4 regions of the Pantoea sp. X-Soil-YNGN-775 genome follow, and region 1 is predicted to be linked to each of the others. Evidence: predicted binding sites of a transcription regulator. Region 1 holds the regulator's gene; each other region holds the start of a gene.
The links. Region 1 encodes PurR, which represses purine synthesis genes. Its sites were predicted from a motif close to CANGCAAACGTTTGCNTG; they were not measured.

Region 2: a site for PurR is predicted at 608-625, ahead of AC6I8I_RS11575 (NCS2 family permease). Genes of this name have one in related genera too.
Region 3: a site for PurR is predicted at 1,072-1,089, ahead of AC6I8I_RS00355 (NCS2 family permease). Genes of this name have one in related genera too.
Region 4: a site for PurR is predicted at 1,278-1,295, ahead of AC6I8I_RS01555 (nucleoside-specific channel-forming protein Tsx). Genes of this name have one in related genera too.

Annotation. Positions count from the first base shown of each region.
Region 1 covers NZ_AP035945.1:1,800,234-1,802,438, forward strand. Annotated here, with positions in the region: gene punR (DNA-binding transcriptional activator PunR) at 1-630, shown strand, start outside; gene purR (HTH-type transcriptional repressor PurR) at 627-1,652, opposite strand; gene cydH (cytochrome bd-I oxidase subunit CydH) at 1,934-2,023, shown strand; gene AC6I8I_RS08465 (C40 family peptidase) at 2,082-2,205, opposite strand, start outside.
Region 2 covers NZ_AP035945.1:2,437,059-2,439,263, reverse strand. Annotated here, with positions in the region: gene AC6I8I_RS11580 (response regulator) at 1-454, opposite strand, end outside; gene AC6I8I_RS11575 (NCS2 family permease) at 888-2,186, shown strand.
Region 3 covers NZ_AP035945.1:76,899-79,103, reverse strand. Annotated here, with positions in the region: gene AC6I8I_RS00365 (GlxA family transcriptional regulator) at 1-334, opposite strand, end outside; gene yieH (6-phosphogluconate phosphatase) at 348-1,007, opposite strand; gene AC6I8I_RS00355 (NCS2 family permease) at 1,159-2,205, shown strand, end outside.
Region 4 covers NZ_AP035945.1:351,351-353,555, forward strand. Annotated here, with positions in the region: gene yjdN (VOC family metalloprotein YjdN) at 1-87, shown strand, start outside; gene AC6I8I_RS01555 (nucleoside-specific channel-forming protein Tsx) at 179-1,045, opposite strand; gene AC6I8I_RS01560 (sensor histidine kinase) at 1,323-2,205, opposite strand, start outside.

The DNA.
Region 1 (2,205 bases):
CAGCTGAGTATTGCGGTCGACTGCATCGTCAAGCCGCAGCGCACCCGGCAGTTAGTCAAGGATTTTTACCGCCATTTCCCCGACATGGAGTTGCACATCAGTTATGAAGTGTTTAACGGCGTCTGGGATGCGCTGGCCGATGATCGGGTTGAAGTGGCCATCGGTGCCACTCAGGCGATACCGGTCGGCGGACGCTTTGCCTTTCGCGACATGGGGACGCTCAACTGGCGTTGTGTGGTGGCGCACCACCATCCGCTGACCGGGGTGAGCCAGATTGACGACGACACCCTGCGCAGCTGGCCGTCGCTGGTGCTGGAAGATACCTCGCGCGCGCTGCCGCGCCGGATGACGTGGACGCTCGACAATCAGCGTCGGCTGGTGGTGCCGGAATGGCAGACCGGACTGGATTGCGTGCTGGCGGGATTGTGCGTGGCGATGGTGCCTGGGCATCTGGCGCGGCCATTACTGGACAGCGGAGCGCTGGTAGAATTAACGTTGCCGGTCGCGTTTCCGGACAGTCCCTGTTGCGTAAGCTGGGCGGAAGATCGCGCATCACCGGCAACGGGCTGGTTACTCAGCTATCTGGGTGATGCGCAAACGCTTAATCAGGAGTGGTTAAGCGAAGATTAACGGCGGTAGTCGCGGAACGGACCGTCAGCCACCGAACGGCGTTCAATCAGCGTTGGGTGTACTTCGATGGTCTGAGAAATCTCACGTTTACTGGTGATGCGATCCAGCAACATCTCCAGCGCTTTCTCACCCAGTTGCGCTTTTGGCTGATGCACCGTGGTCAGCGCAGGCGCAAAGTAGCGCGCGTTGCGCACATTGTCATAACCGATCACCGAAATGTCCTGCGGCACCCGCAATCCCATCTCATCGGCGGCGCAAATCGCGCCCATCGCCATGATATCGCCCCCGCAGAACACCGCAGTCGGACGCTGTTTCTGCGACAGGATCTGCTGCATCGCCTGATAGCCCGACTCCGGCTCGAAGTCGCCCTGCACGATCCATTCGGCACGCGGCTGAATGCCTGCTTCTTCCAGCGCCTTGAGGAAACCCGCGTGACGTCCGCCGCCGGTGTTGCGTTCCATCTGGCCGGGAATCGCGCCAATATCACGGTGACCGCGCTCAATCAGATAACGTCCGGCCAGGTAGCCGCCCTGAAAGGCATTATCCAGCACCGTGTCGGTGAAGTCAGCGCGTGATTCACCCCAGTCCATCACCACCATCGGGATATTGCGATTCTCTTCCAGCATCTTTAACAGATCGTCCGGATACTCAGAGCACATCACCAGCAGTCCATCGACGCGCTTCTGCGCCATCATGCTGAGATAGGCACGCTGCTTTTGCAGGTCGTTGTGCGCATTGCCCAGAATCAGGGTGTAGCCTTTATCAAAGCAGTGATTCTCCACCGCTTCAATAATTTCAGCAAAGTAGGGCGCTTCGCTGGAGGTTGCCAGCAGGCCCAGCGTTTTGGTGTGATTCACCTTCAGGCTGCGCGCCACCGCGCTCGGCGAATAGTGCAGTTCCTGAATCGCCTGCCAGACCGCGTTGCGCGTCTCTTCAGCGACAAAACGCGTTTTGTTGATGACGTGCGAAACGGTGGTCGTTGAGACGCCGGCGCGTTTTGCCACATCTTTAATTGTTGCCATTAAAATCGGACTCCAGGGCTTATCTAACGCAATGATAAGCATAATGTTAAACGTTTGCGTCTGCTCAGGGTTCTCCCCGCAATTATGCAGCTTTTCTGACCGGTAAACAGGCGTCTGGCGGGTAATGAGCGCCTGAAAAGGAGAGCAAACGGAACCGGGATTGCGCGCGTTGCGCAACAAAGGCAGGATTCTAACAAGGCTGAACGGATAAAACGAGATTTTTACCAGCCCCTATGGGAAAATGGCTTATCCCTACAAAATGTGTGACTAAGGAGCGCTAAATGAGTACAGATTTGAAACTGGCCCTGATGACTACCGTCGGCTGTCTGCTGATGATCGTCGCCTTTAGCTTTACAGCGGTGCTGCACTAATGAAAAAGCCGGGCATCGCCCGGCTTTTCTCTGTTTGATTTTCGCGTAGCGAAGCCGCTTAACGAATGGTTTTCGGGGTCATTACCCGCCGCGCGCCGATGTAGTGGCGCTGCCAGTAATCTTCACCCAGCGCACTGATCTGAATATCTTTGCCGGTGCGAGGTGACTGAATAAATTTGCCG
Region 2 (2,205 bases), 640 kb from region 1:
GATTAAATAGCTGGCAGCGGCTCTCGTCGAGTTGCCAGCCGTTAAAGCGCCAGCCCTCCTGATGCTGTTCGGCCGACAGCAGGCGTCCTCCCCGGCGCAGGGCAGCCCGTGCCCGTGCTACCACCACCCGTGGATTAAACGGTTTGGCAATATAATCATCCGCGCCCATCTCCAGCCCGACCACCATTTCCGCTTCCGATCCCATTCCGGTCAGCATAATCACCAGCACGTCAGGCCGCTGGCGCTGTAACTGCTGCAACACCAGCAGGCCATTGGTATCCGGCAGCATCATATCCAGCATCACCAGCCCAATCTCCGGGTGCTGATGGAGCATCGTCAGGGCCTCTTTGCCCTGATGACAGCTGAAGACATTGAACACATGTTCACTTAGCGCGTCCTGCAACACGTCGCAGACGGCCAGATCATCATCCACCACCAAAATCGCTGGCTTCATTGCGCGGCCCCAATGTTACGAAAGAGTTAATTCTGGAGTGTACACAGGCTAACAACGGTTGCTGTCTGAGCCTGCTGAAACGTGACCAGCTTCGCCTGGCAGAGTGCGGAATCGTGCGCTGGCGCAGAGTTTTTCCGCCCCTCAATGTCGCCGCAGGAAAACGATTGCGCACAATCAGTGCATTGCACCATAATCGCGCCTTGTTTTGGTTCGGAATTGTCTTAGCCGTCGTGCGGCCCGCCAGGTAATCGATTGCGTCAGCTTGTGGCATGGCAATTGCTTTGGGCTGTGGGTCAATAGACGTTTTTCACCGAATTCAGGCTAGCGAGTATGCAGCAGCCCGTTTCGCTGTACCGGAAACAGAATAATCAGCATGCAAACCCCTTTGGCAAGTGAGAACGCACATTCGTGACGTCTCCTGTATCGAGAGATGATGATGTTAGAAAAATTATTCAAACTCAAAGCACACAACACTACGGTTCGCACCGAGATTATCGCCGGGATCACCACCTTCCTGGCGATGGCTTACATTCTGTTTGTCAACCCGAGCATTCTGGGTGCCACCGGCATGGATAAAGGCGCGGTGTTTGTGGCCACCTGTCTGGCGGCGGCGATTGGCTGCGTGCTGATGGGGCTGATCGCTAACTATCCGATTGCACTGGCACCGGGCATGGGGCTGAACGCCTTCTTTACCTATACCGTGGTGCTGCACATGGGCTACACCTGGCAGGTGGCGCTGGGCGCGGTATTCCTGTCAGCGGTGATCTTCTTTGCGCTGTCGATTTTTAAAATCCGCGAATGGATCATTGCCAGCATTCCGCTGCCGCTGCGCGCCGGTATTGGTGCCGGTATCGGGCTGTTTCTGGCGCTGATTGCGCTGGAAGGGGCGGGCATTGTGGTTGATAACCCGGCCACCCTGGTGGGGATTGGCGATCTGACCAAGCCGGGGCCGCTGCTGGCGATGCTTGGGTTTATCGTGATTGTGGTGCTGGAAGCGCGTCGTGTAACTGGCGCGGTACTGATTGGCATCTTACTGGTGACCTTTATTTCGATGGGTATCGGCCTGTCGCCGTTTGCTGGCGTGTTCTCTGCACCGCCGTCGATCGCGCCGACCTTTATGCAGCTGGACATTGCCGGTGCCTTTAACGTTGGTCTGGTGAGCGTGATTTTCGCCTTCCTGTTTGTTGATGTGTTCGACAATACCGGTACGCTGCTGGGCGTGACCAAACGTGCCGGCCTGGCGGATGAGCAGGGCAACGTTCCGAAGATGGGCCGGGCGCTGATCGCTGACAGCGCGGCTGCGCTGTTTGGTTCGCTGCTGGGCACCTCGACCACCACCAGCTATGTGGAATCTGCGGCTGGCGTCAGCGCGGGCGGCCGTACCGGTCTGACGGCGATTGTGGTCGCAGTGCTGTTCCTGCTGGCGCTGTTCTTCTCGCCGCTCGCCTCCAGCGTGCCGGTCTATGCGACTGCGCCTGCCTTACTGTTTGTCGCCGTGCTGATGGCCTCGGGTCTGGCAGAGATTGACTGGAAAAATATCACCACCGCCGCACCGGTCACCGTTACAGCGCTGGCGATGCCGCTGACTTATTCGATCGCCAACGGTATCGCGTTTGGTTTTATTACCTGGACGCTGGTGAAGCTGCTGAGTGGCCGCACCAAAGAGGTCAACGCGGCGCTGGTGATCCTGTCGATTCTGTTTGTGATTAAGTTGGGGTGGCTGAGCGCCTGAATGCGCAGCGGCCGGCTGG
Region 3 (2,205 bases), 1.7 Mb from region 1:
CACCGGAACAGACGCAGACCAGCATCAGGGCCTGTGAACGCAGCGCTGCCTGCTGCTGCTTCAGCCACTGGCGCGCCTGTTGCGCTTCGGGCATGGCATAACAGATCTGCGAGTCATAAACACCAGGCACCACCAGCAGGCTGTCGGCCGGCAACGCTGCCGGTAACGGCTCAATCCCGCCGATGGTCATCCCGGTGGAGCAGATCACCTGCGGTTGCGGTCCGATGTAGCGCAGCACAAAGCGATCGCCCACCAGCTTAAGCGCCTCCGCCGGGCCCGTCAGATCGAGCGCCATCACCCCGGGCAGGGTTAAAAACCAGACGGTCTGTTTCATCGGCTGGCCTGGGTTACACCAGATCCCAGCCGCGGGCGCGCCACAGCGCGGGCAGGTCCGCCATGTTGTCGAACCGCGTGACCAGCGGATGATCCAGTTCCGGATTATGCGCATCGGCGCAGTAGTAGAACACCGGAATACCGGCGGCAATGCCGGCCCGCGCGCCCGCTTCAGAATCATCCACCAGAATGCAGCGCTCAATCGCAACCTGCATCTGCTCGGCAGCGTGGTACATCAGCTCCGGATCGGGCTTCCAGTGCAGAATGTCATAACCGCTGTAGAGGTGATCCGCAAACAGCGGCAGCATGCCGGTTAAGCCCAGCGAGTGCTGCATCTTCTTCACCGTTCCGTTCGATACTACGCACATCGGCACTTTTATCTGCTCAACCAGCGCTTTGGCACCGTCGATCGGCTGCAGGTGCTGATCAAATAACTGCGCCACCTCGGCACGATAGGCGGTTTCCACCTCTTCCATCGGCAACGATTGCTGATGCGCCTCACCGACGTCGCGAATGATGTCGTACAGTTTGACGCCTTTATACTGCTCAAACATCTGCTGCAACGACAGGTCGATGCCATAGCGGGCGAAAGTATTGACGTAGGCCTGGGTGCAGAGCAGTTCGCTGTCCACCAGCGTGCCATCACAATCGAAAAAGACGCATTCTACTGACATCAGACTCTATCCTTTGATTTTGTGGAAGTCCCTCACTCTACCGTACTGAGCGCAGATTGCGAGAGTGGCAATCGGTTGCGAAAAATCATTGTATTGGCCTGGTAAAATCGCCAGGATACGCGCCGATGATTTTTTCTTCTGGATGGATGGCATGAGCAAGCAAGGCCTTTTGCAGCGCATCTTCAAGCTGCAGGAACATGGCACCACGGTGCGCACCGAAGTGATCGCGGGTATGACCACCTTTCTCACCATGGTCTACATCGTCTTTGTGAACCCGCAGATCCTCGGCGTGGCCGGTATGGATACCCAGGCGGTGTTTGTCACCACCTGCCTGATTGCCGCCTTCGGCAGTATTCTGATGGGACTGTTTGCCAATCTGCCGGTCGCACTGGCCCCGGCAATGGGGCTGAATGCCTTTTTCGCCTTTGTGGTGGTCGGCGCAATGGGCTATTCGTGGCAGGTCGGTATGGGGGCGATCTTCTGGGGCGCTGTCGGTCTGCTGATCCTGACGCTGCTGCGGGTGCGTTACTGGATGATTGCCAATATCCCGCTTAGCCTGCGCGTCGGCATTACCGCCGGAATTGGCCTGTTTATCGCCATGATGGGGCTGAAAAATGCCGGCATCATCGTGCCAAATCCCGATACGCTGGTGGCGGTGGGCAACCTGACCTCGCACAGCGTACTGCTGGGCGCGCTCGGCTTCTTTATCATCGCTATTCTGGCGTCACGTAATATCCATGCCGCCGTATTGATTTCGATGGTGGTGACCACGGCGATTGGCTGGATGCTGGGCGACGTGAAGTTCGTTGGCCTGTTTTCCGCCCCGCCCGCCATCAGTTCAGTGGTCGGCCAGGTCGATATCAAAGGCGCCTTCAACATCGGCATGGCGGGTGTGATCTTCTCCTTTATGCTGGTCAATCTGTTCGACTCGTCGGGCACGCTGATCGGCGTCACCGATAAAGCCGGGCTGACCGATGAAACCGGCACCTTCCCACGCATGCAGCAGGCGCTGTACGTTGACAGCATCAGCTCGGTCAGTGGCGCGCTGGCAGGCACCTCCTCGGTCACCGCCTACATTGAAAGTAGCTCGGGCGTAGCGATTGGTGGCCGCACCGGATTAATGGCGGTGGTGACCGGCGTGCTGTTTTTGCTGGTGATGTTCCTGTCACCGCTGGCGGCAATGGTGCCAGGCTACGCC
Region 4 (2,205 bases), 1.4 Mb from region 1:
GAGACGTTCTGGTCGAATGGATTTGCGATGTTTATCGATAAATTCGGCATTCCATGGCGCATTAACGTGGTGAAACCGCAGGAATAATTGCGTGGTTTAGCCGATCGGCGCCGTCAACAGCGGCGCCGTTTTCAGGTCACAGTCACTGTGGCCAGCTTTGCAGCCAGCCACGTGCTTATCAGAAGTTGTAACCCGCTACCAGATAGTAACCCCAGCCGGTCGATTTCACTTCAAACGGACCGTTGCCGAAATTCAGCTCCTGCCCATCCGCCCACTGACCGCCATTGTGGAAATAACGCGCCACGGCCGAAAAGTGCCAGTGATCGTAACCCAGCGACAGGATGTGACTGGAGGCGATAGAGTTGCTGGTGCGCGACGATCCGCCTTTCTCGTTAAGATCGGAGCCCCAGTCAAAGTTGGTAAAGCCTACATAGCCAAGGTTACCGCCCCACAGCGTGGTGATCGGCACGAAATATTTCACCTTGAAGCGATAGCCATCCCAGCTGTTTTCATTCGCAGCGCCGTAGTTTTCCCACTGATATTTGGCATAAACGTTGAGTGACAGGCCCACATCGCTGTGGGTATCGATATCGGTGCCCAGACCCATGTACCAGGTGTTCTGGCGGTTATCGCTGTTACGGCCCATGTCGTAAATGTAGTTATTGGCGAAATACCACTCTTTGAACGGTCCAAACGCCAGGCTGGTACCGGTCAGTTTGTCGATTGAGAAGCGTGGTTCAATCTCCATAAACATCGGAGAACCGTGGTCAAAGATACCGTTGGCGTTGCTGTTACCGACGCCGAAGAAGTTGGTCAGATCGAGATAACCATAAAAATCGAACCAGTCTTTTTTGGCAAACGCTTCATATTCCAGATAAACGTCGTTGTTGAACTGTGGCCCAAAGCGGGTGTGGTAGCTGCCCACCACGTTTACGCTCTGATGCCACCAGTCGGACAGGTATTGCGGATCGCTATCAGCGGCTTGCGCAACACCTGTCCAGGAACATGCCAGCACGGCACCTGCTATCAACGTTTTGAATTTCATTATCATTAACCACATGCTTTTGACCGCTGCACAGCAGGCGCAGTCAGAGAGAAGTCGATCCCTGGGTGGGGAGTGAGTTATTCAGGACAAAACAGCCAGTTTTCAGCTCGCGTAGCGTGCCTGCAACACAGCGATAGAAAATAGATTTTGCTCACGTTTGTCAAAAAGTGTTGCATTACAATTCAGTGAAAATGTGATGCGCTTCACAATAATGGCAGTAAGCGAACGGAACCAGGCAACCGTTTACGTTGTCTGGTTCGTGATCAAATGGGCGGGATCAGGGAAAAGTGACGCGGACCTGCAAACCACAAATGGCACCCTGTGGCGTCAGGCAATTGGAGAGGGCGACCTGAATCTGATGCTTCTGCGCGACGCTGCGCACAATCGATAAGCCGAGGCCGCTGCCCTGCGCCTTAACGTCAGGCGAACGGGTGAATCGGTCAAAGGCGCGTTCAATAAAGGCTTCCGGCATTCCCGGTCCGTTATCGACGATATCGACCACCGTCCGGCCCGCCACCCGATGCAGCAGAACATCCACCAGGCTGCCTTCCGGGGTGTGCAACATGGCGTTACCAATCAGGTTATCAAACAGGCTGCGCAGTTCAGACCGACTGGCCTGCAGACGATACTGGGTCGAACCATTAAAGCCGATATCAATGCCGCGTTTATCCGCCACCACCATTAACTGTTCAATGCTCTCTTTCAGCAGATCTTCCAGTTCAATTTGCTCAATGCTGGCGACCACACTTTGATCTTCCTGACGTGACACGTTCAGTAACTGGGTTACCAGATGCCGGGTGCGCGTCACGCCCGCTTCGAGCTGACTGAACTGCCGGCTGGCCTCGCCAGGCTGAATATGCTGCCGCAGGTTCTCCAGCTGCAACGTGACAGCGGTGACCGGCGTACGCAGTTCATGGGCGGCATCTTCGAGGAACTGCCGCTGCGACGACCAGGCCTCACGCAGCTTGTTCAGCAACGAGTTATACGCGGCGACCAGCGGCAGGATCTCATCCGGCAGCCCTTCGGGTGAGACATTGTGCGGATGGTGCGTCTCCTGCGCCGCAATCTGCCGCGAGGCGACCTGCAGATCGCGGGTGATCTTGCGGACCACCAGCCAGATCACCAGCAGCGACAGCGGCATCATCAGGATCAACGGAATG